2 regions of the Providencia huaxiensis genome follow, and region 2 is predicted to be linked to the other one. Evidence: predicted binding sites of a transcription regulator. Region 2 holds the regulator's gene; the other holds the start of a gene.
The links. Region 2 encodes Fur, which represses iron uptake genes when iron is present. Its sites were predicted from a motif close to ATAATAATGAGAACNACTATCAA; they were not measured.
Positions count from the first base shown of each region.

Region 1: a site for Fur is predicted at 13,703-13,725, ahead of CYG50_RS07020 (siderophore-interacting protein). Genes of this name have one in related genera too.

Region 1 is NZ_CP031123.2:1,186,360-1,202,084, forward strand. Features, by position in the region: gene CYG50_RS06935 (aspartate/glutamate racemase family protein) at 1-600, opposite strand, end outside; gene CYG50_RS06940 (hypothetical protein) at 889-1,299, shown strand; gene sra (stationary-phase-induced ribosome-associated protein) at 1,682-1,870, shown strand; gene CYG50_RS06950 (YaeF family permuted papain-like enzyme) at 2,072-2,872, shown strand; gene CYG50_RS06955 (Gfo/Idh/MocA family protein) at 3,202-4,131, shown strand; gene CYG50_RS06960 (VOC family protein) at 4,212-4,649, shown strand; gene CYG50_RS06965 (universal stress protein) at 4,765-5,193, shown strand; gene CYG50_RS06970 (hypothetical protein) at 5,319-5,654, shown strand; gene CYG50_RS06975 (universal stress protein) at 5,824-6,261, shown strand; gene CYG50_RS06980 (DUF5339 family protein) at 6,315-6,608, opposite strand; gene CYG50_RS06985 (hypothetical protein) at 6,852-7,253, shown strand; gene CYG50_RS06990 (TetR/AcrR family transcriptional regulator) at 7,250-7,891, opposite strand; gene CYG50_RS06995 (threonine/serine exporter family protein) at 8,092-8,904, shown strand; gene CYG50_RS07000 (threonine/serine exporter) at 8,895-9,365, shown strand; gene CYG50_RS07005 (endonuclease) at 9,642-10,616, shown strand; gene phoH (phosphate starvation-inducible protein PhoH) at 11,109-11,894, shown strand; gene zinT (metal-binding protein ZinT) at 11,966-12,610, opposite strand; gene CYG50_RS07020 (siderophore-interacting protein) at 12,829-13,668, opposite strand; gene CYG50_RS07025 (DUF2474 domain-containing protein) at 13,883-14,014, opposite strand; gene cydB (cytochrome d ubiquinol oxidase subunit II) at 14,019-15,029, opposite strand; gene CYG50_RS07035 (cytochrome ubiquinol oxidase subunit I) at 15,019-15,725, opposite strand, start outside.
Region 2 is NZ_CP031123.2:710,114-725,838, reverse strand. Features, by position in the region: gene aroA (3-phosphoshikimate 1-carboxyvinyltransferase) at 1-904, opposite strand, end outside; gene serC (3-phosphoserine/phosphohydroxythreonine transaminase) at 1,026-2,117, opposite strand; gene pgm (phosphoglucomutase (alpha-D-glucose-1,6-bisphosphate-dependent)) at 2,406-4,040, opposite strand; gene seqA (replication initiation negative regulator SeqA) at 4,097-4,642, opposite strand; gene ybfF (esterase) at 4,968-5,744, shown strand; gene CYG50_RS04695 (peptidase domain-containing ABC transporter) at 5,987-8,092, shown strand; gene CYG50_RS04690 (HlyD family type I secretion periplasmic adaptor subunit) at 8,089-9,417, shown strand; gene CYG50_RS04685 (type I secretion system permease/ATPase) at 9,421-11,520, shown strand; gene ybfE (LexA regulated protein) at 11,690-11,983, shown strand; gene fldA (flavodoxin FldA) at 12,138-12,665, shown strand; gene fur (ferric iron uptake transcriptional regulator) at 12,935-13,384, shown strand; gene CYG50_RS04665 (bactofilin family protein) at 14,019-14,552, shown strand; gene chiP (chitoporin ChiP) at 14,719-15,725, opposite strand, start outside.

The DNA of each region.
Region 1 (15,725 bases), 480 kb from region 2:
TATCTCAGTGCATCCTAAAATGATACCTTCAGCTCCACTTTCTACTAGGGATGCCATTATACGCTGGTATTCTTTTCTAGATTCATCATTGATTTTCCCTAAACAGAGTTCATTATAAATAATATCATGAACTATTTTTCTATCTTTTTCGCTGGGTATTAATACATTCAAATTAAAATTATCAATTAACCTTTGTTTATAGAAAGGTTGTTCCATAGTAAAAGCAGTACCTAAGAGCCCAATTTTTTTAATACCCGATTGTATAATGCGTTCACCTGTTGCATCGGCTATATGTAATAAAGGAAGACCCGTTTGAGACTCAATGCGTGGTGCGACTTTATGCATGGTATTGGTACAAAGAACAAGAAAATCAGCACCTGCAAGCTTTAAACGATCTCCTGCATCAGCTAAACATCGCGCTGCTAAATCCCATTGCCCGCTAGATTGATACTGTTCTATTTCAGCAAAATCAACACTATATAAAACAACTTTAGCAGAATGCAAGCCACCTAGCTGTTGTTTTATGCCTTCGTTAAGCTGTTGGTAGTATAGTAATGTTGATTCCCAACTCATACCACCAATAAGGCCTATTGTTTTCATTCTTTGCGTTCCTATTATTGTGTCGTTTTCTTACTATACTGATTGCCTACAAAGAAAAACAAGAGAAACGAGGTAAATTTCTCTAGATGATTAAGGGGAGAAAACAGTTGTAATATTAAACACAATTTAACATTACATATCAAAGGGTTTTTGTATTTAACTTATTGAGATAAAAAAAGGATAAATATAGAAAATTTTACGTTTTAAAGATGGATTTAAATTGATATCTGGTTATTATCATAATGAACATTATTTCTACAAAATTGGTCATATATGGTGATAATAAAAATGAATTTCTTCAAAGTAATCATTGCAATACTTATTTTTGGTGCTGCATTTCTGTTAGGAGCACTATATATGAAGCCGACCCAATTGAGCTTAGTTGAGCAAGTGAAAAAGAATGTTTATGATGTTTTAGCGTATCCACAAGCCGCAAAATTTAGAAATATTGAATATCATTTTTCTCGCTACACAGCGGATAATGGTAAGGTGGGTTATGTTTGTGGGGAGGTTTATCGATATAAAAATGATAAGCCTGATGGATTCAAGCGCTTTATTGTTAAATCGTATACTAATGATGAAGGCCGCATGGATATTTCAATTCCCTTTATTGACGGAGGGCATGAAATACTATTGCCAGAACAAGTTAATCAAATTTGGAATGATAAATGTTCGAGTCCTGCTTCACCACTAGAGTAAGGAATTACGTGTGCTAATATTTTTATAGCACACGTTTTAGGTTACTTTTCGTGGCCTAGGCTAGACGATATATTTCAATACAGTGGGGCAGGTGGCCATTTTTTGGGACTATTTTGTAAGAATATAGATTCAAATAGTTTTTCAAGGAAATTGAATATAATTTTTGAATAAATAGAGAAATACCACAGATCACATAGTAACGCCATGAAACTAACAAATAAAACTGGATTATATATTACTAGCTTAGTGTTATACTAAAGATGTTACACTTTGTTTTGTTATTATTATGAAACAAAAAGAAGCCTTTGTGGTCAACGATGACTATATTTTTTGATGTTCATTTTTTAATGAATTTTTAATTTAGTAGTTTAAGGAGTCGATAATGGTTAGTAATAATAATGCACGTCGTTTGTTAGGTATGCCTTATAAATTAAGTCGCTCTAAAAAAAACATACGTGTTTCGCTGAGTTCTAAAGATAATTCCACAGTTGCAGTGCAAAAGAATAAAGCGACAGAAAAGAAGACATATCATTCAGTAACTGTTTTTTACCCAGAATATGTTATTAGTTAATTGAATGAATGTAACCCTCTAGTACTCACTAGGGGGTTAAAGTTATTTAATCAGAACTGGAATTTTCTTATTAAATTACATTATCTCATTTCAATATTCCCCATATGAGTCATTGCCTGAGTTTTCTATTATAAAAATTAACAGTAGTCATAAAATAGATTAAGCGATATTATTCGCATTAATTAAAAACTAAAAAGAAAGATGGCTATCAGGTGTTGTAGAATGAAATTTTTTTGTTACCTACTATTTTTATTTTGTTTCTCTCTTTTAGGGTGCTCTACTCAGTTTAAATCCGATGAAGAAACTAACCGTTTAAAATTTAATATTCAACACGCAAATACGGTTCCTATTAAGGACTCTGTAGAGACCTTGGCTGTTTCTGATATGTTGCCAGGTGATATTCTTTTATCATCTGCTACAGGGTTAAATTCATGGGGAATTCGGTTATTTAGTATTAGCGGGGTAAGCCACGCATCTATTTATCTGGGTTTGGGGGAGGTTGCTGAATCTGTTGGAAGTGGGGTTAGGATCATTACGTTAGACCAAGCAGTGAAGGATTCTAATAACATGGTAGTGTTGAGACAAGCTGGTTTAACATCATTACATGCAGAAAAATTACGCGAATTTTCAGTTCAAAATAATGGAAATAAGTATAACTATAAAGGTATTGTGATGATTGCTCCTTGGATGATCACAAAAAGAGTATGTGAACTTCCATTAATTGGTGAAACGATACGTAATTTTTGCTTAAAAACATTAGCGACAGTTCAATTAGGCGATGATATAGACCAAGCTAATGGTTTCTTTTGTTCACAGTTTGTCTTAGATGCTTATAAGTATGCGGGTATTCCTTTGTTTGAGGGGAATTCATCATGGATAACACCTGCGGATATATTACATATGCGTACAGGTGATGTACCGACTTTCATGCCAACTCAACGTTTATCGTATGTTGGACATTTGAAATCATGGAGCTTTAGCAGTGCAATACGCAGAAAATAGTGTGTAATTAAACTAAAAAAAAGGCCAACATATAAAGTTGGCCTGCTAAACTGGAAGCAATGTGAGCAATGTCGTTTGTGATAAACCTGAGTGATTTACTCAAGTATTCACGAAGTAAAAGATAACCATTCTCATTTAAGAAATCAACCCCTTTTTTTATGTAGTTAATTCTTTCCTTTTTTTGCCTCAATACGTTTTTTATTTATAAAAAACAATGCATTGTAGGTTTAACTCTAATGAAAATTACTTTTCGAACAAAAAATTTTTTTAAAAAAACACATTAATGAGATTATTCTTCCTGAGATTAATCATTAATAGGCGTGTTTATGATGCGAAAATTAAAGGTAGGTGTAGTCGGCTTAGGAGCTATTGCACAAAAAGCGTATTTACCAATCTTAACTAGAGAGGAAAACTGGGAGTTGATTGGCGCTTTTTCGCCTAATCAATTGAAGGCAAAACTGATTTGTGACAGTTATCGTATTCCTCTGTTTAGTAATATTGATGCACTTGCACAGCAATGTGACGCTGTTTTTGTTCATAGTGCGACGAAAAGCCATTTTGAGGTAATCAAGCGGCTATTAGATGCAAACGTTCATGTCTATGTTGATAAGCCATTGACTGAGTTAACGGAACAGTCTGAGCAATTAATTGAATTAGCAGCGCGGAGCCAGAAAATGTTAATGGTTGGATTTAACCGCCGCTTCTCACCGTTTTATATGTCAATTAAACAAGATATTAAAAAAATCAGGTCTATTCGTATGGATAAACACCGTATGGACAACGTAGGGCCGAGTGACGCTAGATTTACTTTATTAGATGATTATTTGCATGTCGTTGATACTGTATTATGGATAGCGCCAAATCATGCAGAGTTAATCAGTGGTAGCATTCATAAAACAAATGCTGACGAGTTGTTTTATGCAGAGCACCATATGCAAGCGGGTCACTGTTGGATAACAACATCGATGCATCGCAAAGCAGGAAGTCAACAAGAGCAACTTATTGTGATTGCAGAGGACAGTATTCATCAAATAACCAATATGAACCACTGGTGGAGTGAAAATGTGGTTGGTATTAGTGAGAAAAAACCCGCTAATTGGGATTCAATTTTAGTTCAACGCGGTTTTGATGGCGCAATTCGTCACTTTGTTGATTCTATTTCAAATCAAACTCAACCGTTGATCAGTGGTGAAGAGGGCTTGAAAGCCCAACGCATGGTTGAACAAATGATATCTACAGCGAATAAAGTCAGCGATTAATTATGTGATAGGGTAACCGTAATTATCGACTCTATTAAACGTTAAAATTTTGGTATCTCATGATGATATAGGAACACCGGATGATACATTTACAAGAAAGCTCTGACGTATTATTTGTTGCAGGGTTTGGCCCGATAGTGACTGACTATAATAAAAGCCATTCTTTTTATCTTGAGTTGTTAAAGCTACCTTTAAAGCCAATAGAAGAAGGGAGCCAATATTTGACTTGCGAACAAGAAGGGCTTGAAGGAGTTAAACATTTTGCACTTTGGCCTATAGAACAAGCAGCCCAGTCGTGTTTTAGGCAAAGTGAATGGCCTGAAAATATACCGATACCACAAAGTTGGATGGAATTTGAGGTTGTTGACATCGAAAAAATCACGGACAGTTGCCTTAAGGACGGTTATATCTTATTAGTTAATAACCGAATGGAGCCTTGGGGACAAACAGTAACAAGGTTATTAAGCCCAGAAGGTATGTTAGTTGGTTTAACGGTGACGCCATGGCTAAGAGAATAACCTGCTTTTATTTGTAGCTAGAGATCTCATTTATCTTTGTGGATAAGAGACATTTATTAGTAATTGTTTATAATTTTGTTGTAGAACTTCATTTTAACTATTTTTAGGAGGGGTTATGTATAAAACGATTCTGGTCCCTATCGATTTAACAGAAGATGAATTAACCAGTAAAGCCGTTCGTCATGCAGTTAATTTAGCAAAACAATCGGGTGCTAAAATTCATCTTATTCATGTTTTACCCATTTCCTCAGCAATTATTAATGCGTACGCTTTAGGTTACATGGAAATAAAAGACCGTGCGACAGTGAAAGCAGAAGAAGACATGAAAATGTTAATGGATTCAATTGATTTACCTCACGATGACGTTAGTTATACGATAACGTTTGGTTCTCCACGAGATGAAGTGATTAATACAGCAAAAGACATTAGTGCAGATATTATTGTCATCGGCTCTCGTCGCCCAAATATTACAACTCATCTTTTAGGGTCAACTGCCGCAGGTATCGTGCGTTACGCGGAGACATCAGTGTTGGTTGTACGTTAATAATTAGAGGAGAGCCTGCTCATAGGGTAGGTTCTTTTTTATTTCATTATTGGTATTTCCAATTTTATTAGCTTTATCACTCAAGTTGATTGATCTTACTTATAACAAGGTGAGTTTGAGTCAGTATGGAAAAGTTTTCGCAAGAATTACTGCGTGTTGAACACTTTGTTCTGAGAGTTTTGCGTTTTTATTTACTCGGACTTTTGATTTTTTTTCTTGGGTTATTACCCGGTATCATCGGTTTTTATGTTATTGAAGGCCACTCAGCTGTTGAGTCAATGCTTAATGCGTTGTCTATGTTGAGTGGACAAGCTATTGAGCCGGCTCCTATTACACGAGGAGGTCGTTTCTTTATCGCTATTTATGGTTTATTTTTACAAAGCGTTTTTATTATCAGTATTGGATTAATTGTAACTCCTTTCATTCATCGCATTTTGCATAAATGGCATTTAGAAGAATAATTTTTTGTTGTAATAGTAAGGGGCTTCACAGCTTTTTTAGTGTAGTAAGACTATACTTTGAAAGATTAAAAGGAAAATATTCACCCGCTACGCCTAATAATTAAGTTGTAAAAATACACAACAATACAACTTGAATAAAAATCTAAACATAATTAATAAGGGGCATCATATGTATCAAACAATTTTGGTTCCCGTGGATATATCTGAAGATGTATTAACAGATAACGCATTAAAACATGCTATTTATTTAGCAAAAATCTCAAATGCGAAAATTCACTTATTTCACTCAGTTCCAGATGTTTCAAGATTTTCAATGAGCTACAGTTATCATTATGATTTATTGTCTTCATTTGCTAAAAAAGCTCTTGAGCGTTCAGAAGAACAGCTAAAAGAAATCATTGAAAAAATTGATTATCCGTCAGATAAAATCTCTTATAAGGTTGAGTTTGGCTCACCACGAGATAAAGTTTTATCAGAAGCTGAGGCAATTGATGCTGACCTTATTGTCATCGGCTCACGCAATCCAAGTATTTCAACGCATTTATTAGGTTCAAATGCTTCAGGGATTGTGTCCTATGCGAAGATCTCGGTACTCGTCGTTCGATAAAATAAAAATAGCCTGCTAGCAGGCTATTTTTTGTCTATTAAGAGCGAATAAACCTAGGGGGTTTTAACCGCTTCTTTGGCTTGCTCAATTGCTTTAAGTGCTTGGCTGCAAGCTTGCTCTTGTGCATCATCAGGGTAACTAGCAAGGGCTTTTTTCGCTTCTTCTAATTGAGACTTCATTAATGCAATCTGTTCACCTGCATTGGCTTCATCTTTATACTGTTCTTCGGCTTGCTTAACAAGGTCGTTCATTTCTTTGAAATAAGTATCACAGGTTGCACCTGCATTTGCATTAAATGCAGTGAAAGCCATTAATAGACTAAATGCAATCGGAAGAGTTTTTTTCATCGTATTTTCGCTTTCAAAATTCATAATATCGTCAGAATAACACCCCATATTCAAAAACGCACTATTCGAACACGTGAATGTTTTTAACTGATAAGTTTTTTCTACATATTGAGAATATTCCTGTTGGTCACTAACGACAATAGCATAATTTGCAAAATACAAATGATAATCACTCTTGACTGAGTGCAATGTAAAAGTGTACATTTAAGTACACTTTAAATAATGATAAAGAAAGAGATGATTATGATGAATAAAAATATGATAAAAACAGAAAATTGGCCGATCTGTGAGATGAATATATTTCCCTCTACTATGGATGAAACACGTTTGTGGTTAGAAGAGATGGATATGTTATTGGCGAGAAGAAATGAATTTGTCTTGATATACCCGCCAGTGGTTAAAAAAGAAAAACCATCATCAGAAGATATGCAAAGTATGAAATATGTGCGTCGTTGGTTAAAAGACACTAAAGAAGCGATGGAACAGCATTGTCGCGCCCTAGTTGTTACGTTACAACCCGATGGCCGAGATAAAGAGGAGATGGAACGCATGGCACCTATGCTGTCTGCGTTATATGGCCCTCAGGTTTTAATCGCAGCGGATGGAACAACAGCAAAAGAGCAGGCCCAATCAGTTTTAGCCTAGTTGATTGTGTGTTTACTGATTTTACGGATATAGCTGGCGATGATATCAACAGACATAGCAATTTGCTGTTGAATAAATTCATCGCTGGGCTTGAAATCAGCAATACAGAAAGTGGTGATAAAGACATCCGCTTTTAGCATTTCTAGGTAACGCGAAGAAATACTTAATAATGTTTTTTCATCCACTTTAACATCAGGAAGTAAAGCTAATTTTTGTGTTAATAAGCGATAGCTTTTTACTGGGCCTTGCTCAAAAAACGCGTGCGTTATTTCAGGGAAACGGTTGTATTCACCTAATATTAACCGATATAACCCAATGGATTCAGGCTTAAGTACATTTAATAAAAATCGAGAGCCATAAAAAGAAAGTATGGACTCAATCGTATCTAATGGGGGCATTTTTTCATCAGGTTCTTGAAAAATATCATCAATCATAGATGCAATAACAGCGGCAAATAACCCTTCTTTATCCCCAAAGTTTTTATATAAAGTTGTTCGAGAGCCCCCAGCTCTTTCAATAATCATATCCAATGTTGCGCCTTCAAACCCATATTGCAGAAAAATTTCAGTTGCCGCAGCGATCAAAGCCTGTTGACGACGTCGGCCTTTTGGGGTTTTAGCTGTAAGAGGGTTATTCATGAATGGTTAATCCTGCTATTTGTCTTCAAATAAGAAAGTAACATAACAAATTTTACTGAAATAGTTTAAATCACGTGACCTCAATCATAGATTTACCTGAAAGAGATCATCATTTAAGCTGATATTTGTCTTTATGATATTTATAAAGATTAACATGTTTAGGATGATATCTGAATGGTTGTCATAATGTTGGGGGCAAGATGACAGAGCATGCATTAAATGAACAAAAAATAGACCAAAATGATCCCGTTAATCAGCAACGTGAAGTAACTCGGCTCTGTATTGAGTGTGGTTTATTGTTATTGCAACATGGTGCTGAAAGTATGCTCGTCGAACAATTGACGACTCGTCTGGGAATTGCGCTTGGGGCAAGTCAAGTTGATAGCGCTATCTCATCTAATTCATTGGTTTTAACCACTATAATTGATGGCCGTTGCTTAACGTCAACGCGACGTATTATTGACCGTGGTATAAATATGCATGTTGTTACTGAAGTTCAGCATGCAGTAATTTTAGTTGAACACCATTTATTAGACCGAAAACAATTACAAAAGAAATTATCATCAATTAAACCGTTACGTTATCCTCGATGGTTAATGGTTTTGATGGTGGCTTTATCTTGCGCTTGTTTCAGCAAGTTGAATGGCGGAGGGTGGGAGAGTGCGTTAATTACATTTTTAGCCAGTGGTTGTGCAATGTATGTTCGGCAAGTATTAACCTCCCATCAAATGAACCCGCTAATTAATTTTTGTATTACTGCGTTTGTCGCGACAACCGTTTCCGGCTTATTACTGAAAATACCGTATTTGGCGGTCACAGAAACGATTTCGATGGCTGCCAGTGTATTGCTTTTAGTTCCAGGCTTTCCATTAATTAATGCAGTCGCGGATATGTTTAAAGGGCATGTTAATACAGGATTAGCGCGCTGGACAATGGCGAGCCTTCTTACTTTGGCTACCTGTATTGGCGTTGTATTAGCAATGACAGTCTGGGGTTTAAAAGAATGGGCATAGAATTTCTATTCTCTTTATGTGAGAAAATGCTATTAGCCGCTATACCGGCCGCGGGGTTTGCGATGGTATTTAATGTGCCTGTAAGGGCATTGAAATATTGTGCCTTATTAGGTGCTATTGGCTATGGTTTTAGAATGATACTGATGACACTCGGCTTGCAAATTGAGTGGGCAAGTTTTCTTGCGGCAATTTTAATTGGTATTATTGGTATTCAGTGGTCGCGTTGGTGGTTAGCCCATCCTAAAGTGTTTACTGTTGCCGCCGTGATCCCAATGTTCCCAGGTATTAGTGCCTATATTGCAATGATTTCAGTAGTAAAAATATCGCAATCTGGTTATGACCCTGAATTAGTTGAGGTCTTAGTGACTAATTTCTTAAAGGCCTCCTTCATTGTTGGAGCTTTGTCTATTGGTATTTCTTTACCTGGTTTATGGTTATATCGCAAAAGACCAAGTGTGTAATTTTTAAGGGATGGCTTACGGGTATTCCTGCTATATCCGTTAGTCATACCTTGCTCTTTTACTAATAAGAGTTAGAAATTCTATTAAAGCTGCATAAATTCTGATGTGGTGGTGAACTATAAAATTGAGTCATCGCTGATATCATTAATGCTACTATTTGATTAGAATATGTGATATTTCTTCTTATACATTAATGTGTTAGAGGAAAAACTAACGCATTCATTTAAATTCTTCGCATATATTCTTATTAGTGGTGTTATTTTGAAACAATTTAGCTTGTCCAAATATTATCAATTCGTTTTTTCGGTTCTATTATTTATTTTTTCTGCTTTTTCATTTTCTGCACCAAATTCATTTACTGAAGCCAAAATGCTGAGTAAAACTCAGGTTTATGCAGATCAAAACCACCAAGGTGAGGGAACAATATACTGCGGCTGCCAGTGGGAATGGGTAGGAAAAAGCGGGGGGAAAGTCGATTTAGCCTCTTGCGGCTATCAAGTGCGTAAACAACAGAACCGAGCTGAACGTATTGAATGGGAGCATATTGTCCCTGCATGGGTGTTTGGTCATCAAAGACAATGCTGGCAAAAAGGGGGGCGAAAAAACTGTGTGTCTAGTGACCCTATTTTTGGCCGAATGGAAGCAGATATGCATAATTTAGCGCCTTCTATTGGTGAGGTGAATGGTGATAGAAGCAACTTTAGTTTTGGGCAATTACCTACTAATACGCCGTACCCATACGGAATGTGCCGCAGCCGAGTTGATTTTAAACAAAAAGTCTTTGAACCAAGGAATGAGGCTAAAGGGCAAGTAGCCCGAGTATATTTCTATATGCATGACCGTTATAACTTGTCTATGTCACGTCAACAGCAACAGTTATTGATGGCGTGGGATAATAAATATCCTCCAACGTCTTGGGAAATCAAGCGAGATAATCGAATTGCTAAAATGATGGGGCATCATAACCCATTTGTGACAGGGGAGAAAAAATGGAGTTTAAACCATAAAAATGGGGCAGAAGGAGTTAATATTTCTCCAGTTTCACCTTTGATTCAGACTAAGATAATAGAAAATAAATCTATTGTGCCAGATATGGTTGAAATTAAAGGGAATAATAATTCCAAAAAATATCATTTTTCACATTGCGCTAGCTTCAATACCATTGCCGATAAAAATGCAGTTATCTTCACTAATGAACAAGCAGCTAAAGCCGCAGGTTTTGAGTTAGCGGGAAATTGTAAAAGACGCTAATTATCTTGTAAGCCACAGTAGTTAATTCACTGATTACTGTGGTTTTATTTCTTGTTTTTATGCGTGATAACGAAAATCTTTAATAAACTTCTAAAATTTTGTTGGAAAAATGTTGCATTATTAAAAAAAATGACGCTATATTTAAAGCAAATGAAAACTGCAATAAAAACATGGACTCATTGAGGTACAAAAAATATTGTAGTTTGTCATATTACTGTCATATAGATTCATTAGTTTAAAAGTATCGCTGCTACAGGAGAAACTAATGGGAAATACGTGTTTATTCACACGAATTCGAAGCCGGTTATCACTCCATCATGAAATTTCCATGGTGAGATTGGTAACCGGTTTTTTTATTAGCCGACTTATGGCACCAAGTTACAGCCACAATCGATATTTGACCATTAACTTTGAGCTTGAAGGGAGCTCCTCTCTGTTTGGAATAGTCCGTCATTTGAATTGACATCACTGATACCGGGAAGGGTTAATACTATGAGTAGACAGAAAGCTGCAACAAAGGTACGTCGTGAAATGAAACGTTCATCACGTAAAGAGCGTTCAGGTCGTTTTGATATCAATAACGTCGCATCATTTGCTGAATATACAGGCATTGAAGCTATCGGTATGGCAAAAGAACGTCGTGATGAATCCCCTATATTACCCAGAAATGAAGCTCAAAAACTCTATATTAATTCCATTAAACATAAGCAACTCATTTTTGCGAATGGTGAAGCGGGTTGTGGTAAAACCTATATCAGTACTGCACTGGCGGCTGATGCGTTAATTCATAAAGATATCAACAAGATTATTGTAACAAGGCCCGTTCTTCAAGCGGAGGAAGATCTCGGTTTTTTACCGGGTGATATGTCAGAAAAATTTGCACCGTATTTTCGCCCTGTTTATGACGTATTGGTGAAAAGACTGGGGGCATCCTTTTTGCAGTATTGTTTGCGTCCTGAAATTGCCAAAGTGGAAATAGCGCCATTTGCTTATATGCGAGGCCGAACATTTGAAAATGCTGTCGTGATATTAGATGAAGCTCAGAATGTTACCGTCACTCAAATGAAAATGTTTTTAACTCGGCTTGGTGAAAATGTGACGGTGATTGTCAATGGTGATGTGACCCAGTGTGACTTGCCTGAAGGTGTGTCCTCAGGGTTAGCTGATGCATTACAACGTTTTAGTAGTGATGAAATGGTATCAATGGTGAACTTTACTATTGAGGATTGTGTGAGGTCACAATTGTGCCATAAAGCATTGCTGGTCTATAACGATTGATCAAGATATTCATTAATCCTATGCCCTACGATTTGCTTGCAGGGCATAGGTTAAATTATAGGGACAACTGATTAGTGGTAGAGCATTTCATGTACGATTTGCTCATCGGTAAGAGTATATGGGTAATAGGTTGGCCAATTTTCTAGCTGGCTTAATAATTTTTCCTGGGATTCATTTCCCATATACAGGTGGAAATGCCCTGAAGTCTGAGGCTCAATAATATGGTCACTAAATTGGATAAATTTAGGTGCTTTTGAGTTTGCATCTTTGCATTCAAACAAGTAACGAACACCTTTTTTCCCTGAAGTATAGTGCAGAATTTTGTAACCCGCGTAGTCATATTTACAGCTGCTTACGTTCCCGTTTTGGGTAAATTCAATAACATCATTTTCAATGCCAATACTGTTAACATCAGTGGCATAGCCTTTTTTATAATATTCACGATACTCTTCAACCGTTTTGTCTTTATTTTTCTTGGCCTTACTTTCTAGAACCTCATCAAGCTTTCCATTTAATAGCAATGGATTTACAGATTCCCAGATGCCTTGCCAATCACTAAGAGATCTATCTTTGACATCAGTATCTTCAAAAATCCCTTTTGAAGCTTGTAGCGCTTTCTCTGATTGTGGATGGGAGTGACTATGTGAGCCATGAGCAACAGCGGTATAACTAGTGATCGCTAATGCAATATAAAGACTAGTTTTTAAAATTGCCATTTTGTACACAGTGGTTTTCCTATTTTTGTAGTGAATATAAAGATTATAAAAAGCTATTGCGTTATAACATAACATTCGATGGTATGAAAAGTATTTTAGGGAGTTTATTGTTGGGGAAAATAATGGCTAATAATTTGATGAAGGTAGGCAAGATCAGGAAATAAGTTCGCTTATTAGCATTTATAGACCAACAAGCGAACTAAATATTTGAATTGAAGTTAATCGTCAGGGTTATCCATTACAGCATGGCGCTCATGATGGTAACCTTCCTCATCATAGCCATATCGCCAATAAGGGATTGCATAGATATCATCACGGCCAAAACCTTTTTCACGACGAATATAACGACGCAGATCACGAATAATTTGGTCTTCACCCGCAATCCAGAAAGCGCAGTCGCTGCTTGGGATCACCCAAGACTTAAACGTGCTAATTAATTCAGCGGTTTTGGTGATATCACCACAAACCCAAATCACTTCAACTTGTTCTGGTTTTTTCAGTTCTCTCACGTCTTTTGGGTTATCTAACCGTAGTACAACTTTGCCTTGGGCATTCGCTGGCATTTTCTCTAATAATGCGGCGATAGCGGGTAGGGAACTTGAATCACCAGCCATAAAGTAGTGTTGCCTTGCAGGCAATAATGGGTCTGGGCCACCTGGATTGGTAATACCCATCCAATTTCCGGGCTTTGCATCCCGAGCAAATAGATATGCAGGGCCAGTTGCGCCATCGTGCATAGCAAATTCAATATCTATCTCGCTAACTTCTGGACGGATGGCTCTGACGGAATAAGTACGAACAAATGGGCGAGGTTTGTCTTCTGGCCAGCTACGGCCTTCTTTACTTAGGATAGGGAGTGCGGGCTGGCTGATTAAATCAGGGGCTAAAAATATTTTCAGATGCCCACCTTCACAATCTGTTGGGTATGTATTGAGTCTTTCACCTGTGAAAGTAATACTACGAATAGATGGGCTGATATCGGTAATGGATTTAACTTGAATAAGCTGTGGTGGAGCCGGGCGATAGATGTTTTTTTCAACAGGTTGTTCAGTGGCCACGGACGATCTCCTTTATTAATGATAATTTTATTATATGGTAATTATTATCATTATCATGAATAAATTTGTAAGTTGCAACCGCTAGTGAGTGATTGGGGGCGGATATTTATGAAGAGAGATTTTCAGCAGAAGATAGGGCAACTCATAGTGATGAGCCATTGATTTTAATAAAAATGCCGTATGACTTTTAGTCTACGGCATATAGAAAAGTTAATTACTTCACTTTCATTCCAGCGGCGGTCATCATCAATTTAAATACTGACGAAAATGCAAACAATGCGAGTACACTTCCGAACCAGATGATAGCCATCCAACCGAGTTTTTTCCACCAAGGAGAGGCACTCACGCTATCAGTGGTAGCCTTGCTCTGGGGTAATTTTTCCTCTGAAGACATAGTAACTCCAATAGGTATAAACCAAAATAACAGGAATGATGAATAACGCACCGACTAACATAAAGCCTAAACTTTCGGATGGGCCTGCAGCATCACGGAAACTGACTGCGGGTGGAATGAGTGTCGGCCAAATACTGATGCCTAAACCAGTAAACCCAAGGAAAATTAACATTAAAGCCGCTAAGAATGGCACGCTATCGAACCGTTGGCGCTTAGCACTTTTTAGTATCAACCAAGTACAGCCTAATACCAGTAATGGAACCGGTAAGAAGAAGAACAGATTTGGCAGGGTGAACCAACGCTCAAAGACTGCGTCATTTAACATTGGGGTCCAGAAGCTGATCACTGCTATGACCGCTAACATCAGTAATGTTAATGGCCGTAGGACACGATACATGGTGCTACGTAAGTGGCCCTCCGTTTTCATGATCAACCAACCACAAGCTAATAGCGCATAAGCAACGACGAGGCCAAATCCGCAAAACAGTGGGAAAGGTGAGAACCAATCGAAATAACCACCCATGTAAACACGGTTTTCCACATGGAAGCCTTGGATAAAGGCACCAACTACCACACCTTGAACAAAGGTGGCAAAAATTGAACCCCAAATAAAGGCGTGATCCCAATGGCGGCGGTGTGATTCATCCGCTCTAAAGCGAAACTCAAAGGCGACACCACGGAAAATCAAGGCCAATAACATGAAAGTTAATGGAATTGACAACGCATCAAGGACAATCGCATAAGCGAGAGGAAAAGCACCAAATAGTGCAGCCCCACCTAAAACCAACCAAGTTTCATTGCCATCCCACACAGGGGCAACGCTATTCATCATCAGATCACGGTCTTGGCTGTCTTTTAGCGCAGGGTAAAGGATCCCAATGCCTAAATCGAACCCATCCATAACAATATACATCAACATACTAAATACGATGATGACAAACCAAATGAGAGGTAAATCAATGCCCATGAGCTGCGTCCTCCGCGATGCCTTTACGAATTAATTTCATCATGTACATGTAGCCGATACCGAACACCCCACCGTAAACCACAAAGAAGGCGATTAAACTGATACTCATGTGCATTTCACCATGTGCACTGACTGCATCAGAGGTTCGTTGTAGCCCATAAACAACCCATGGCTGTCGGCCTATTTCTGTTGTAAACCAACCCGCTAAAATGGCAATCAAACCAGAAGGAGCCATGACGAACATAAAGCGTAGGAAGGTTTTGGATTCATACAGGTTTTTACGATAACGTAGCCATAAACCCCAGACTCCAGCCGCGATCATTAATAAGCCGAGCCCGACCATTACGCGGAATGACCAAAACACCATAAACACGTTAGGCCTATCTTCTGGCGCGTATTCTTTTAACGCAGGCACTTGTTTGTCGATACTGTGGGTTAAAATCAGGCTTGCTAAATAAGGGATTTCGATAGCAAATTCTGTTTTTTCTTTTTCTTGGTTTGGTATACCAAATAAGATAAGCGGAGTGGCTTCTCCAGGTTTATTTTCCCAGTGACCTTCCATTGCAGCCACTTTAACAGGTTGATGTTTAAGTGTGTTTAGCCCATGAGCATCCCCGATTAAAGCTTGAACTGGGGCTAAAATCAAAATCAACCACAGGGACATGGAAAACATTTTTTTCATGGCGCTGGACTTGT
Region 2 (15,725 bases):
TCAACGTTCCGCGTTCACACTCAACGTAGTCATCACCCCAACGAATAGTCGCGCCCATTTTTTCTAATACGTTGGCAAATTTAGTATCCCCTTGCAAACTATTACGCCCAATTCCTGTTACACGCACTACACCTCCCTTAATGGCAGCCGCAGCAAGGAAATAAGACGCTGATGAAGCATCACCTTCCACTAAATATTCACCTGGTGATTGGTATTGTTGCTGCCCTTTGATAACGAAATGTTCATATTGATGATTTTCGACATTAACACCAAATGTTTTCATTAATGCTAACGTGATATCAATATAAGGTTTAGAGACTAACTCGCCAATAATTGTAATTGTTGTATCTTGCTCTGCACGCGGAGCCGCCATTAACAATGCAGTTAAAAACTGGCTGGAAACAGACCCATCGACTGAAATTTGACCACCGATAAAACCACCTTTCAATCGTAGTGGCGGGTAGTTTTCCTGCTCTAAATATTCAATTTCTGCGCCACCTTCCCTTAATGCATCGACCAAATGCCCAATTGGGCGCTCTTTCATGCGAGGCTCACCCGTTAAAATAATATTATTGTGACTTAGTGATAATGCAGCAGCCAGTGGGCGCATTGCCGTTCCGGCATTGCCTAAAAATATCTCTAGAGCATTTGGATGAGATAAGTTTCCGCCTAAACCTTCCACACGACAACATGTTTTATCTTCCGATAGTTGGTAGCTAACGCCTAACTGGGTTAATGCATTCAGCATATGGCGAATATCATCACTGTCCAATAAGTTAGTGAGTGTGGTCGTTCCTTTAGCCATCGCTGCTAATAATAGTGCGCGGTTTGAGACACTTTTTGACCCTGGCAAATTAATTGTGCCGTTAATTGAAGAGATAGGTTGTAATGTCAGGGATTGCATAAAAAGCAGTTTCTCCAGTGAAGTTTTGCAAGTAAATAAAATCTGGCTCTATTTTCTTTTAAGTCAAATGTAAAGAGCACAAATAACCGACTGAACATCCTATTTCAGTCGGCAAATCTCATTATTGAGCGTTATGACGTTCGAAATCAGCCATAAAATCAACCAAAGCCTGTACACCCGCTAATGGCATCGCATTATAGATTGACGCACGCATACCACCAGCCACTTTATGGCCTTTTAGAGAAAGTAAGCCTTGCTCTTTGGCTCCATCAATAAATTTCGCATCAAGAGCCGGGTTTTGCATTTGGAACGGTACATTCATCCAAGAACGGTTTTCAACCGCAACACGGTTAATGTAGAACTGGCTATCATCAATTGCATTGTAGAGTAATTGTGATTTTTCATAATTACGCTTAGCCATTTCTTGCAAACCACCTTGTTCTTTTAACCATTTGAAGACCATCCCCGCAAGATACCAAGCAAAGGTCGGTGGGGTATTAAACATTGAATCGTGTTTTGCTAATACCGTGTAATCAAATACAGATGGAGTCTGAGGCGAAGCTTTACCGAGCAGGTCTTCTCGGATAATAACGATAGTTAATCCAGCTGGCCCAATATTTTTTTGAGCTCCCGCATAAATGACACCATAACGACTTACATCAATCGGTTTAGATAAGATAGAAGAGGAATAGTCAGCAACAATAATTTTATCTTCAGGGAAGTCAGGTTCTTCATGAATAGCTAAGCCACCAATGGTTTCATTTGGGCAATAGTGGACATAAGCGGCATCATCACTTAATGGCCATTCTTTCATGGGTTTTAAACTCACAACACCGTCTTTTTCTTCAGTAATTTGAATTACATTAGGTGTGCAGTATTTTTCAGCTTCTTTTGCTGCTGACTCTGACCAATAGCCACTCACAATATAGTCAGCGGTCGTTTTATCACCTAATAAATTCATCGGTAACGTAGCAAAATGGGCTCGAGCCCCACCGTGACAAAATAAAACTTTATAGTTATCAGGAATGTTTAATAGATCACGTAAATTTTGTTCTGCTTCTGTTGCCACTTCGATAAAGTCTTTTCCGCGATGGCTAACTTCCATGACAGAAACGCCTAATCCCTTCCAATTACAAAACTCTTGTTCAGCACGACGCATGACTTCAACAGGTAGCATAGCTGGGCCTGCACTGAAATTATAAACCTGACTCATTGACCTCACCCTATCCATCTTCAATTATGGTTAATAAAATTCACTCAGATACTTAAAGTTGTACCACTCCAAGCCTTTAGCTGCAACGGTTATTGTCAGCAAGCCCAAAAATGAAAGAGGGGTTATTTTTTGATAATGGAAAAAAGAATTTTGTTAATCTTGTCACACTCTCGACAAGCACAATTTTATGGAGAAATTAACAATAAATAAGCGATAATATCCCGAATTACATCATTGCGCTGTGTTTCGGGATATTCATTGAAATGTCTTTTATAAAAAATTAAAAAATTAGCGAATAACTTTGCTTACGATCTCAATCGCTTCTTTTTCTATTTGGCGTAAATGCTCTTCTCCGCGGAAACTTTCACAATAAATTTTATACGCTTCTTCCGTGCCTGATGGTCTTGCTGCGAACCAGCCATAATCAGTCATGATTTTTAAACCGCCAATTGGTGCATTATTACCAGGGGCAGCAGTTAAACGCTGTGTAATTTTATCTCCAGCCAATGTATCTGCTGCAACCATTTCCGGTGATAATTTACTTAGCTTCGCTTTTTCCTCGTGAGTCGCTTTCGCTTGAATACGGTTGTAAATCGGTGCGCCAAATTTCTTAGCGAGGTTATTATAACGTTGCTGCGGGTTTTCACCCGTAACCGCCGTAATTTCTGCAGCGAGTAAGCAAAGAATGATACCGTCTTTGTCTGTTGACCAAGGTGTGCCATCGAATTTCAAAAATGATGCCCCAGCACTTTCCTCACCGCCAAAACCTAGCTGGCCGCTGAATAACCCATCAACAAACCATTTGAACCCTACTGGCACTTCAACTAATTCACGCCCTATATCGTTAACAACACGGTCAATCATCGCACTTGAGACAAGGGTTTTCCCTACCGCAACATTTTTTCCCCACTGAGGGCGGTGTTGGAATAGGTAGTCGATTGCCACAGCAAGATAGTGATTTGGGTTCATTAAACCATCGGGGGTGACAATGCCATGACGGTCATAGTCAGGGTCATTAGCGAAAGCTAAATCAAATTTTTCTTTCATCCCAAGCAAACCCGCCATTGCCCAACTTGATGAGCAGTCCATACGGATGACACCATCATGGTCTAAAGGCATAAAACGGAATGTTTGGTCTAATTGGTCATTTACGATTTCAATATCTAATTGATAATATTCAGCAATTTTTTTCCAGTACTCAATACCAGAGCCGCCTAGAGGGTCAACGCCAATTTTTAAACCAGACTTAGCAATTGCTTGCATATCAACAACTTCACCTAATGCAGAGACATAAGGCATAACCAAATCTTTCTGAATGACGTACTCACTCGCCATCGCGCTATCAAAGTTGGTTCTTTTAATTCCTTCAAGGTTATTGGCTAGCAATTGGTTAGCATTTTTCTCAATGACAGACGTTAAATCGGTATCTGCCGGCCCACCATTCGCAGGATTATATTTAATACCGCCATCTTCAGGTGGGTTATGTGATGGTGTAATAACAATACCATCCGCAACATCTTGATGTGATTGGTTATAACTTAAAATGGCATGAGAGACAGCAGGCGTTGGGGTAAATCCATTATTTTCCTGAACAATAACATGAACTTGATTTGCCGCTAAGACTTCAACCACAGTGATAAATGCCGCTTCTGATAACGCATGGGTGTCTTTCCCCACAAAACAGGGGCCTGTTACGCCTTGCTTTTTGCGTAAATCAGCTATCGCTTGTGCAATAGCTAATATGTGGTTTTCATTAAAGTTTTTACGCAATGAGCTACCACGATGCCCTGATGTTCCAAACTTAACAGCTTGAGATGCATTTCCAGGTTGTGGTTGCTGCGTATAATATTGAGCGGTTAATTGAGCGACATTGATCAAGTCACTTTGAAACGGAAGCTGCCCTGCACGTTCATGTATTGTCACTTGTTTTCTCCCAAAGCACTGATGCTTTGTTATCAACATCAGTGGCCTTTCAGTTTTTAAATAGTATTACAAACTTTTTCAATCACATTGGTTGGAAATTGCATTTCCTGCATAATCGCATCAACCATACTACGTTTACGATTCGTGTTCGTATTTGTGATCACCCAATACGGTGTCCCAGGAATATGGCGAGGCTTAGATTGTTTACCGGCTGCAAGTAATGTTTGCTCATCGCCAGCAAAATAAATACGAGTTCGACCATGCATTAACTCTGTTGCACTCGCAAAACGATTCGCATCTAAACTATATAAAGTAGATAAAATCAACATAAAGCGGTCAATCGCTTTATTTTTTTCTGCATAAGCGTCAGATAACAGGAGCTCTCTAATGACCCTAACAGGATTTAATGCAACAGCAGGTATACTCGTCGCAGGTTCAGCCTTAATAACAGCATGTTCCTGACTCATTTCTTTTGCTTGTACTGGCTGCCCGGATTTGAAATTTAACATACGGCGCAAAATATCCGATGCACTTTCACCGATATGCTGTGTATGGCTCGCAATATAGCGGTAAAGCTCTTCATCAACGTCTATTGTTTTCATTTTTTCCCAGTACTTATTTAACTAAAATTTGCGGTGTGATTATAAGACAGATTTAAAAAAAACAAAACAATTAAAATTTCAATAACTTAAAGTAAACATTATTCTAAGTTCGAAGATAATTCAGTAGGTTATCATGCCATTACTTTCAGTATTTCACCTCCGTAGCCAAATTCAATTTTCTGAAATTTACTGGCGATGATCCTCTTAGTTATCGCCTCATTAACTTACCTCAACCAAGATTGCAGTTTATTTGACCATTTGGATTTTACTTAGAGCCGTGACATGATAAGACCACATGTACCGCTGACGAATTGATCAAACAAATATGACTGTATTACTTAACCATACTATTCATAAACCTGAAAATCCAATCTCAAATAGCCCAGTAGTACTCATCCATGGGCTATTTGGTGACCTCAACAACTTAGGTGTTCTAGGGCGTAATTTACAACAATATTTCGATACGATTCAAATTGATGTTCGTAATCATGGTGACTCATTTCGTGATGAGCAAATGAGTTACCAGCAAATGGCTCAAGATGTTATTACATTAGTAAAATCTTTAGGTTACGAAAATGCTATTTTAATTGGCCACTCAATGGGGGGGAAAATTGCCATGGCAGCAACCGCAATAGCCCCTAATTTTATTGATAGCATCGTTGCGATTGATATGGCGCCCGTCGCTTACCAAGTCCGTCGTCATGATAAAATATTTGCAGCTCTTGATGCGGCCATAGCAAAAAATGCGAAAACTCGCCAAGAAGCTACCGTGATTATGCATGATTACATTAATGAGGATGGCGTAATCCAATTTCTGCTTAAGTCGTTTAAACAAGGTGAGTGGAAATTTAATTTACCCGCTCTCAAAGCTAATTATGAAAGTATTATTGGTTGGGAAACAGTACCTGCTTGGGACAAACCCGTGTTGTTAATCCCCGGAGGAAACTCCCCCTATGTGCAAGCTGAATATAAAGAACAAATCGCACAACAGTTTCCGCAAGCCAAAGCGTGGGTTGTCGCTGATACAGGGCACTGGGTTCATGCAGAAAAACCAGACCATGTTTTAAGAGCTATCCATCGTTTTTTATCTATCCCCGAATAATTAATTACATTTAAATATAGATATTGAAAAGACATATAACTTTTCAATATCTTTAAATATATTTGTAGTTAAATATAATTTCTTTATTAACTACATAATAAGACTAACTTCAATACACAGCGAATTACAAACCCTGTATTATCCAAATTCCACCCTATTTTATTGTTATCTACTGTATATTTTATTAATGCACAATTTAATTTTAAAATTAAAATAACTTAAGGAATTTATTAATATAGAAAATGGATAGTCTCAAATCAGAATCGACATTATACTTTATTAGTGTTATTGCTAAGTTGTCAGGGGGAATAAACCCTAAAGAACTAGAACAAGCACTCAATAAACCTATTGGTTACAATGAAAAACTTAACATTATTAAATCAAAGTACTCCATTCGCTGTAGGAATAAACATCAGAAAAATAAAAATCTAACTAAAATAGTTTGCCCTGCTATTTTATATAATGTCAAAGGAGAAGCCTTTCTATTAGCTAACCGTAACCAAGAGCAAGTGCTCGTTCAGCAATTTGGGAATACCCCTCCAGAAATATGGAGCATTGAAGAACTGAATCAACAATGGAGTGGTCACTGGTTACAGGTAAGCCTTAAACAGGGGCAATTTGACATCACTTGGTTCCAAGTTGAATTTATGAAATATAAACCCATTATTTTGTGGGTTTTATTCTTTTCATTTATATTGCAAATCCTCGCATTAGTATCCCCTATTGTTATGCAAGTTATTATGGATAAGGTGCTCGTTCATAATAGTTTAGTCACCTTAGATGTTTTAATTTTTGGGTTAATGATTGCAGCACTAATAGAAGTGACGTTGAAAGGGTTACGTGAGTACATTTATCATCATACAGTTAACCGTATTGATATGACACTTGGCTTAAAACTGGTTAATCATTTACTTAGACTACCTATTCCCTTTTTTAAAAGTAGGCAAATAGGTGCAATTGTTACCCGAGTGAAAGAGCTCGAAACTATTCGTGAATTTTTAACCAGTAGCTTTTTCACTCTATGTGTAGATGTATTATTTTTATTTGTGTTTATTTTTGTGATGAATTTAATTTCCACAACACTCACAATAATATTTCTGTGTTCTATTCCATTTTATCTTTTATTAGCTTGGTGGTTAACGCCTAAAATTGAATCGGCAGCACAACAACAGTTTACCAACATCGCCATCAATACCTCTTTTTTGACTGAAAGTATTAATGGAATCGAAACCGCGAAAAGCTTATCCGTAGAACCTAATTTTACTCGTCGCTGGGACGGTCAAACCTCTGATATGAGCCAAACTAACTTTGTATCAGGGCAAATAAGCTCGCGTTCTGAACATTTGGTGATGGCTATTGAAAAAATCACCAGTGCGATTGTTTTGTGGGTTGGTGCCTCTGAAGTTTTAGCATTGCAAATGACGATTGGCCAGCTTATTGCCTTTCACATGATGGTTAGCCACGCTAATCAGCCTCTCATCAAACTAACTAAACTATGGGGGGACTACATTCGAACCCGTGTCGCTATCGAAAAACTCTCCCAAATTATCAACTTACCTATCGAACAATCTCAGCAAGAAAATAAATTGCCCCTTCAAGGGCATTTAAATTTAAAAAATATTTCGTTCCGTTACCAACCAAACATGCCGTTTGTTCTAAAAAACTTTAATTTAAATATTAAAGCGGGAGAAACCATTGGCATTGTCGGTACGTCCGGGTCAGGTAAAAGTACCCTTGCTAAATTGTTACTACGGCTCTATACCCCAGAGAGTGGCGCCATTTTTGTGGATAACACGCCCATATCCGCGATTAACTTACACTCCCTTCGTCAACAAATTGGCATTGTGCTGCAAGAGAATTTTTTATTCAGCCAATCCGTTTTTCACAATATTGCTCAAACCTCACCGGATGCTTCCATGGACGAAGTCGTTCATGCGGCCAAAATGGCGGGAGCACATGATTTTATTTTGAAATTACCAAAAGGTTACGACACCGTTCTTGCCGAGGGAGGAACATCCCTTTCTGGCGGTCAACGCCAGCGCATTGCTATTGCTCGAACACTACTCTCTAACCCTAAAGTGATTATTTTTGATGAGGCAACTAGCGCGTTAGATGACGAGTCCCAAGCCGTTATTCAAGAAAATATGCATATTATTGCAAAAGGAAGAACCATCATCACAATTGCTCATCGCTTATCAACCATTCGCCATCACCAGCGGATCATTGTGATGCAAAATGGGGAAATCATTGAGCAAGGTAGCCACCAGCAACTTATTGAACAAGGTGATTTTTATAAACACTTGTGGACTCTACAACAGTCTCTGAAATCAGACATGGACGTAAAATGAAACATCGATTAGATAAAAACCGTTATAACAGCTTTTTGCCTTCACACTTGGCAATATTAAAGACACCACCGTCTTATTTGGCTCTATATGTCGCTATTTCTATTGGTATAGGCGTTTTTCTTGCCGTGACTTGGTCATTTTTTGGCAAATTGGATATTCAAGCAACGACTCAGGGGAAACTGATTGTTTCGGGACGAACACAGTTAATTCAAGCGTTTGAATTAAGCCGTTTAGAACATATTCATGTTACTGATGGGCAAATCGTGAAACAAGGGGATCCTTTAATTACTGTCAATGTGCTCGGCGTTGACCAAGATATCCTAAGTTTAAATTATCAACATAACTTCCATGTATCTGAAATACTAATTTATCAATCATTGATTTCACAACAGCCCCTTGAACAATTACCTTTATTTAGCCAATTAACTGAAACAGAACAGAACAATACGCGGGCTAGCTATCAAACACAAAAAATAGAATTTGATTCATTAATTAATGAGCTTAACAATGAAATTCAATTAAATATTGTTAATCAACAAGCTAGAAAAGATGAATTACTTACCATCAACTCCCTCATTGTGAACATCAAAAAGCGCCTTGATGCACACCATTCGTTAACAGAAAAGCAGTTAATCAGCCAGAAAGAGTTTTTAGAACAAGAGCGGGAACTATTAATCGCTAAAAAAGAAAAAGTCACCAAATTATCTGAGTTATCAATTCTAAAAAGCCAGCATCACGCCTTAAATGAAAAGATGGGCAGAATGAAAGCACAAAAAAACCAAGAGTGGGATGAAAAATACAAACAAGCCGACTTTAAGCGAGTTTCTCTTGAACAAGAATTATTAAAAAATAAAGAGAGGAATCAATTAGAGATTATACGAGCTCCCGTTGATGGCACTATTCAGCAGCTTGCTACACATACCTTAGGGGCTGTGCTACAACCGGCACAGCAGTTAATGGCGGTAGTTCCTAATAATCATGTTCAATTAGCTGAAATTAAAATCTTGAACAAAGATATTGGGTTCATCCATGAAGGGTTGAGAGCAGAAGTGAAAATAGATGCTTTCCCTTACACTCGTTATGGCACGATTGAAGGTGAAGTGATTTCCATATCTCGTGACAGTACTCTCGATGAAAACCTTGGATTAGTATTCTTAGGACAAATCGGTCTTAATCAAAAAGAACTACTCGTCGATGGTGAGTCCATTGAACTGACTCCCGGTTTATCCATTGTAGCTGAAATAAAAACGGATAAACGTCGCATTATTGATTACTTGCTCAGCCCTATCAATGAATACACCTCAAACGCGATGAGAGAGAAATAATCGATGGAACAATTAAATAATCATGGCTTGGATGCTTTAGTTTGGGTGGCTAAATATTACCAAAACAATGTTTCATCTGATCAACTCAGGCATGCAATTGGTATGCAAACTTTATCCCCTACTGAGTGGGAAATTAGAGAATGTGCACATACATTAGGGTATGAAACCGAGCTTATTACCGCGCAACATATACAATTAAGCACGCTGCCTTTACCTGCTTTAATCTATGTAGCGGGTTTTTGGCAAGTTATTAGCCAAGAAAATGAACTGGTACTCATAAACCCCGCCAATGACGAACGGGAACCCATTCATAACTCTACTGTACTTCCAGAAACTGAATTTGACGTATTACTCATTAAAGAACAATTAGAGCCCGAGCAAAAAAAAGCCTTTGGCTTTAGCTGGTTTATTCCCTCTATTTTGCGCCAACACGTTAAATTACGAAATATTTTTATTCTCTCTGCCATTATTCAGCTTTTTGCCTTAATTAGCCCTTTATTATTTCAAAATTTAATCGACAAAGTGTTAGTTGGACGCAGCCTCTCAAATTTGCATGTCATTGCATTGGCAATTTTTGCCATTGCTGTTGCAGAGCCGATATATGGCTTTATTCGTAATAAAATTTTTAGTCATAGTAGCAGCCAGATCAGCGCTGAATTATCAGGCAAAATTTATCGCCATTTAATGGCCTTACCTCTAAATTATTTTAAGCTAAGACCAACCGGTAAAATTATCGCAAGGATCCGTGAATTAGCCCATATAAGGCAATTCTTAACGGGTTCAACTCTGATGCTATTTATAGACTTTATCTTTGTCATTCTTTTTGTCGCGGTTTTATTTTCCTACAGTAGTTTGATGACTTGGATTTTATTAGGCTCTATGGGGGTATTCTTTGTTTTATGGATGGTCCTAGGCCCAATTATTCGCCAACAAACTGAAAAATCCTATCAAGCCGATGAAAATGGTCTCACATTTCTCACTGAAAGTATTACTGGGATTGAAACCATAAAAACGACAGCAACAGAAAAGTACTTTAACCAACGCTGGAAAAAAATATTTAGTAAACAGCTAACTCAAAGCTTTAAAGTTTCAATGCGCAGTGAGGTGGCCTCTCAATTAATGACATTCGTGAGCAAAATAACTACCGCAATCCTTTTGTGGGTTGGTGTCAAAGAGGTGCTAAATGGTGGGATTTCGCCTGGCGAATTAGTGGCATTTAATATGCTAAGTGCACATGTTACACAGCCTGTGTTGCGGTTTGCCCAAGTTTGGCAGGATTTCCAACACACCATCATTTCATTACGTCGAGTGGGAGATATTCTTGATGAGCCCGTAGAAAATGAACGTAAGGGGATTGCAAATACGTCAAATATTCACGGAAAAATCGAGTTTCAAAATATTCGCTTTCGTTATCAACCTGATACGCCCGAAGTTCTCAATAATTTGTCATTAACGGTTAATGCAGGTGAATTTATTGGCATTACCGGCCCCTCAGGTTCCGGGAAAAGTACCCTAACAAAATTATTACAACGACTTTATGTCCCACAGCACGGGCAAGTTATTGTTGATGGTATGGATCTCGCGGTTGCAGATACCGTTTCATTACGCCGAAAAATGAGCGTCGTATTACAAGAAAGTACCTTATTCGTCGGCTCTATCGCTGATAACATTCGATTAAGTCATCCACAAGCGACTGATGAACAAGTTATTCACGCTGCAAAATTGGCTGGCGCTTATGACTTTATAATGTCATTACCTGATAATTTTAGTTACCCCTTATCAGAAAAAGGCTTAAACCTTTCAGGCGGTCAACGTCAACGAATTGCGCTTGCGCGTGCTTTGCTCACCGAACCCGATATTTTAATTCTCGATGAAGCTACTTCCGCACTCGATTATGAATCAGAAGCCGCCATTATGGAAAACATGCCATTAATTACTCAAGGAAGAACCGTTATTAGTATTGCGCATCGGTTAAATACGATTATGCACGCAGATAGGATATGTGTGATTTGCCAAGGAGAAGTACACGAAATGAATTCACATGAAAACTTACTCAAATCAAATGGCTTATACGCCAATTTATGGTACCAACAAACACAATAACGCGTATAAAAAAGCATCACGCCTATAACAAGTGGTGCTTTTTTACTAAAAGTGCTCACTTTACAACCAATTAAACCAAATCATCATAGATGAAGCTATAGCACAAGGGAATTAGCTAGGGTATCATGGCGCGCTGAATTACTGGCACACCCTTTTAGCAGTTATAAACATGGCAAAAGAACAAACAGATCGAACTACGCTAGATTTGTTCGCTGAGGAACGAAGGCCTGGGCGACCTAAAACAAGCCCGCTATCACGGGATGAACAATTAAGGATCAACAAACGCAACCAACTGAAACGAGATAAAGTGAAGGGATTGCGCAGGGTTGAATTGAAGCTGAACGAAGAAGCTGTCGCGGTATTGAATCAGTTAGCTGAAGATAAAAATATAAGCCGTAGTGAATTGATCGAAGAAATTTTAATGTCACAACTTGAGCATGTCGATACATCAATACTCAAATAACGTTATCTTGATAAATCACACAAATTTGACAGACTTAGCAACATTTTTTCGCCAGAATAAGGCGTAATATTCTATCTATTTTCGTTCTAAATGGGCTCTAGAAGGCAAATTATCGCCTCTAGCTCTCTTAGAAAAACAAGAGGTTAATCACTTTATGGCAGTCATAGGCATTTTCTTCGGAAGTGACACAGGTAACACAGAAAATATTGCCAAAATGATCCAAGAAAGATTAGGCAAAGATGTAGCAGAAGTTCACGATATCGCAAAATGTAGCAAAGAAGATATTGAAGCTTTTGACATTCTACTTCTCGGTATTCCAACTTGGTATTATGGTGAAGCCCAATGTGATTGGGATGATTTCTTCCCTACTCTCGAAGAAATTGATTTCGAAGGTAAACTTGTCGCCTTATTTGGTTGTGGAGACCAAGAAGACTACGCTGAATATTTCTGTGATGCTATGGGTACGATCCGCGATATTATCGAACCTCGTGGTGCTGTTATTGTTGGCCATTGGCCAACAGAAGGTTATCACTTTGAAGTATCCAAAGGCATGGCAGATGACAACCACTTTATTGGTTTAGCTATTGATGAAGATCGTCAACCTGAGCTAACAGATGAACGTGTTGATGCATGGGTAAAACAAATCTCTGAAGAAATGTCTTTAGCTGAAATTTTAGGCTAATAGTTCATATAAAGAACCCTTACCCATAGATTGCACCACTGTTTTGCACAAAATGAATCACCTAAACCAGTGGTGTGAACTAAAATAACCGATAAGGTATCCTAATAGGATAGGTTCTCAAGAGATTATCAAAATAATGAGACAATGCATGGTTTCTATTTTTATTTTCCATGCCTATAATTGTAAATCAGTTTAGAAGACAACTGTATTGATGTTAAAAATGTCTCATTATTGTTAAATTTATGATTTAAGATACAGGACAAACCCGCATGACAGACAACAATAAAGCATTGAAAAATGCTGGACTCAAAGTCACTCTTCCAAGATTAAAAATTTTGGAAGTACTTCAAGAGCCTGAGTGCCACCACGTCAGTGCGGAAGATCTCTATAAAAAGCTGATCGATATGGGTGAAGAGATCGGGTTAGCAACCGTATACCGCGTGTTAAACCAATTTGATGATGCTGGTATCGTAACCCGTCACAACTTCGAGGGGGGTAAATCTGTATTCGAGTTAACTCAGCAACATCACCATGACCATTTAATCTGTTTAGATTGTGGAAAAGTGATTGAGTTTACTGACGAATCCATTGAAACTCGCCAAAAAAATATCGCTGCTCGCCATGGCATTAAACTATCTAACCATAGTTTATATCTATATGGTCATTGCGCAGACGGTGATTGCCGTGATAATGCTGACGCACACGAAGCAAAAGAGTAATAGTATTCAACCATCGTTGATAAAGCGTAATGGTTAAAAATACCAAAACCCTGATAATAAACTTTATCAGGGTTTTTTATTTTAAGTATCGATATTTTTTCAATCGATTAGTGATAATTTCTGGTGAATAACTTAAATTTAACTATTTATCACTAAAATTTTTAGTTAGTAAAAATTTCCCCTAGAAACTATAATAGTTGCAATTCAAATCAAAACCTTTATATTATTTCACCGATGAATATATTCTATTATCTAGAATTACACTTACATATCAAAGTAGTATATAAATAATATTATAGATGATTTCTAGGGTTTCATACTATATAAAATTATTTTATTACCTTACTATAATTTTAACTCTAGATTAGAGAGTTAATGATTCAAATGTAGCCATAACGTTAACGTACAATTTAAATGTGTAATTACATTTATTGACTAAACTTATTTAGTACTTTAGTAATTTGTAAGAGATTAACTGATGAAAAAAACATATCTTTTTCTCAATACAAGTTTTTTCTTCTGGTTTCTTACTTTAATAGGGTGGTTTTTTAGCTATTTAACTATCGCCTTATTTTCGTTTGCATTATCAATACTGTTCTTGATCGTATACTTCAATCAAAAAAAGGTAAGTAAAATGTTCACCAAAAGACAAAACAAGCCCGCACCTACAGCAACGCCCCCTTCGATAAGTAGTGAGCCTGAAGTGACCATAAAGATAGAAGAACAAGTCACACTATCAACTCCAACTATTAGTGAAGAAAAATCGAATACGATTATCTCTAGGGACGTTATTTTTGAAGGAAATATTACCTCTAATGAGCAAGTGCATATCTACGGAAAAGTCATTGGGAATATAACTGGAAAAGATAATATGGTTAAAGTCATGTTAAACGGCCAAGTGACAGGAAATATCACCTGCAAAGAACTGGTGGTAAATGGGCGAATTGAAGGTGAATGCCACTCTGATACTATTTGTATTGAAAATAATGGAGAAATCCACGGCACGATCCATTACAGCAGTTTATCAATTAAAAAAGGTGGGATTTTATCTGGTCAAGCACAAGTTAAAAACCCAGCTCATCATTCAGAAAAAGTTACCGTATTAAAAGATAAACTAAAACAAGACACTTTCATACTCAATGAAAGTGTAAATAATGCATCTTTATAATTACAATAAAAATAAGGTGAAAATACTCACCTTATTTTTAAGCTTTAATATAGGCATTTATCCTTACGCTAATATCTCATTCATTATTAAAAATATAAGGTAATACCCTTTAATGACTGCCATGGTTTCCCCTATAGCAGTCATTGTGACTAAAATGTTTTATACTTTAAAATACAGTAAATGGCATCATCACCATAAATTTAATATCTTTTTCATCTTGGAAGATATTTCCGTAACCACCGCCATAGCTCGGAATATCTGTATGGTTATCATATTTGGTAAAATGCAGTTTAAACAACGTATCTTTCGCTCTCCCTGACTGTACGGTATATAAAATATCAAAGTTCCATGCACTTTCTTTCAAACGTACATCTTGAGCATATTGGCTATTCGTACTTGGTTTTGCATCCCATCCATAAATATATGAGGTTCCGACCTTCCATCCGGCTAAATCCCAATTTTTTAAATCATACATGACACCTGCCATTACTGCTTTTTCATTATTAGCATTCCAGTCTGAACGGCCATCCCACCAAATATCCATACGGCCATTTGATGTTGCCCAGCCAGGGGTCATACGCTGTAGGAAATAACCTTGATTACCTTTAGCTTTTACATAGGTTCCCTCAACTTTAAAATCAAATTCATCGTAGGTGTAACCTAATGTCATCGCTTGCAACCAAGCTAAACCGTCATAAACATCGTTAACTCCGCCGTCTGAAACCTTGTCTTTTGCTCCATAAAATTGATAAGACATACGTAAGTCACGGCCTACAACAGGAGTAGCATACGAAACCTTGGCAAAATATTGATCCATATAACTTTTAGCTTGCCCATATGCACCTTCAAGGACTAGATTGTTTTTAAAGTCATATTTAAAGCCAATTGAGTGTAAATAGCTGATCCCAGTTTTACCATCCGCTTCACGAAAGTCATACATACTACGGTACCAAGGCGCTTTATAGCGGTCGGTCCACATATAAGACATGCTGAGTTCACCATTTTGCTCAAAATCAAACACCCCACCCAGCTCTAATCCGCGGTATGTTCCAGGCATATAACTCCAATGGGATGCTAAAAGCGTTTGCCCCGTTGGCTGAATATAGCCGCCTCTCCCCCAGAAAGGGCCATATTTCAATTTTGCAGCAGCCTTATAAAAAGTCACACCACTGC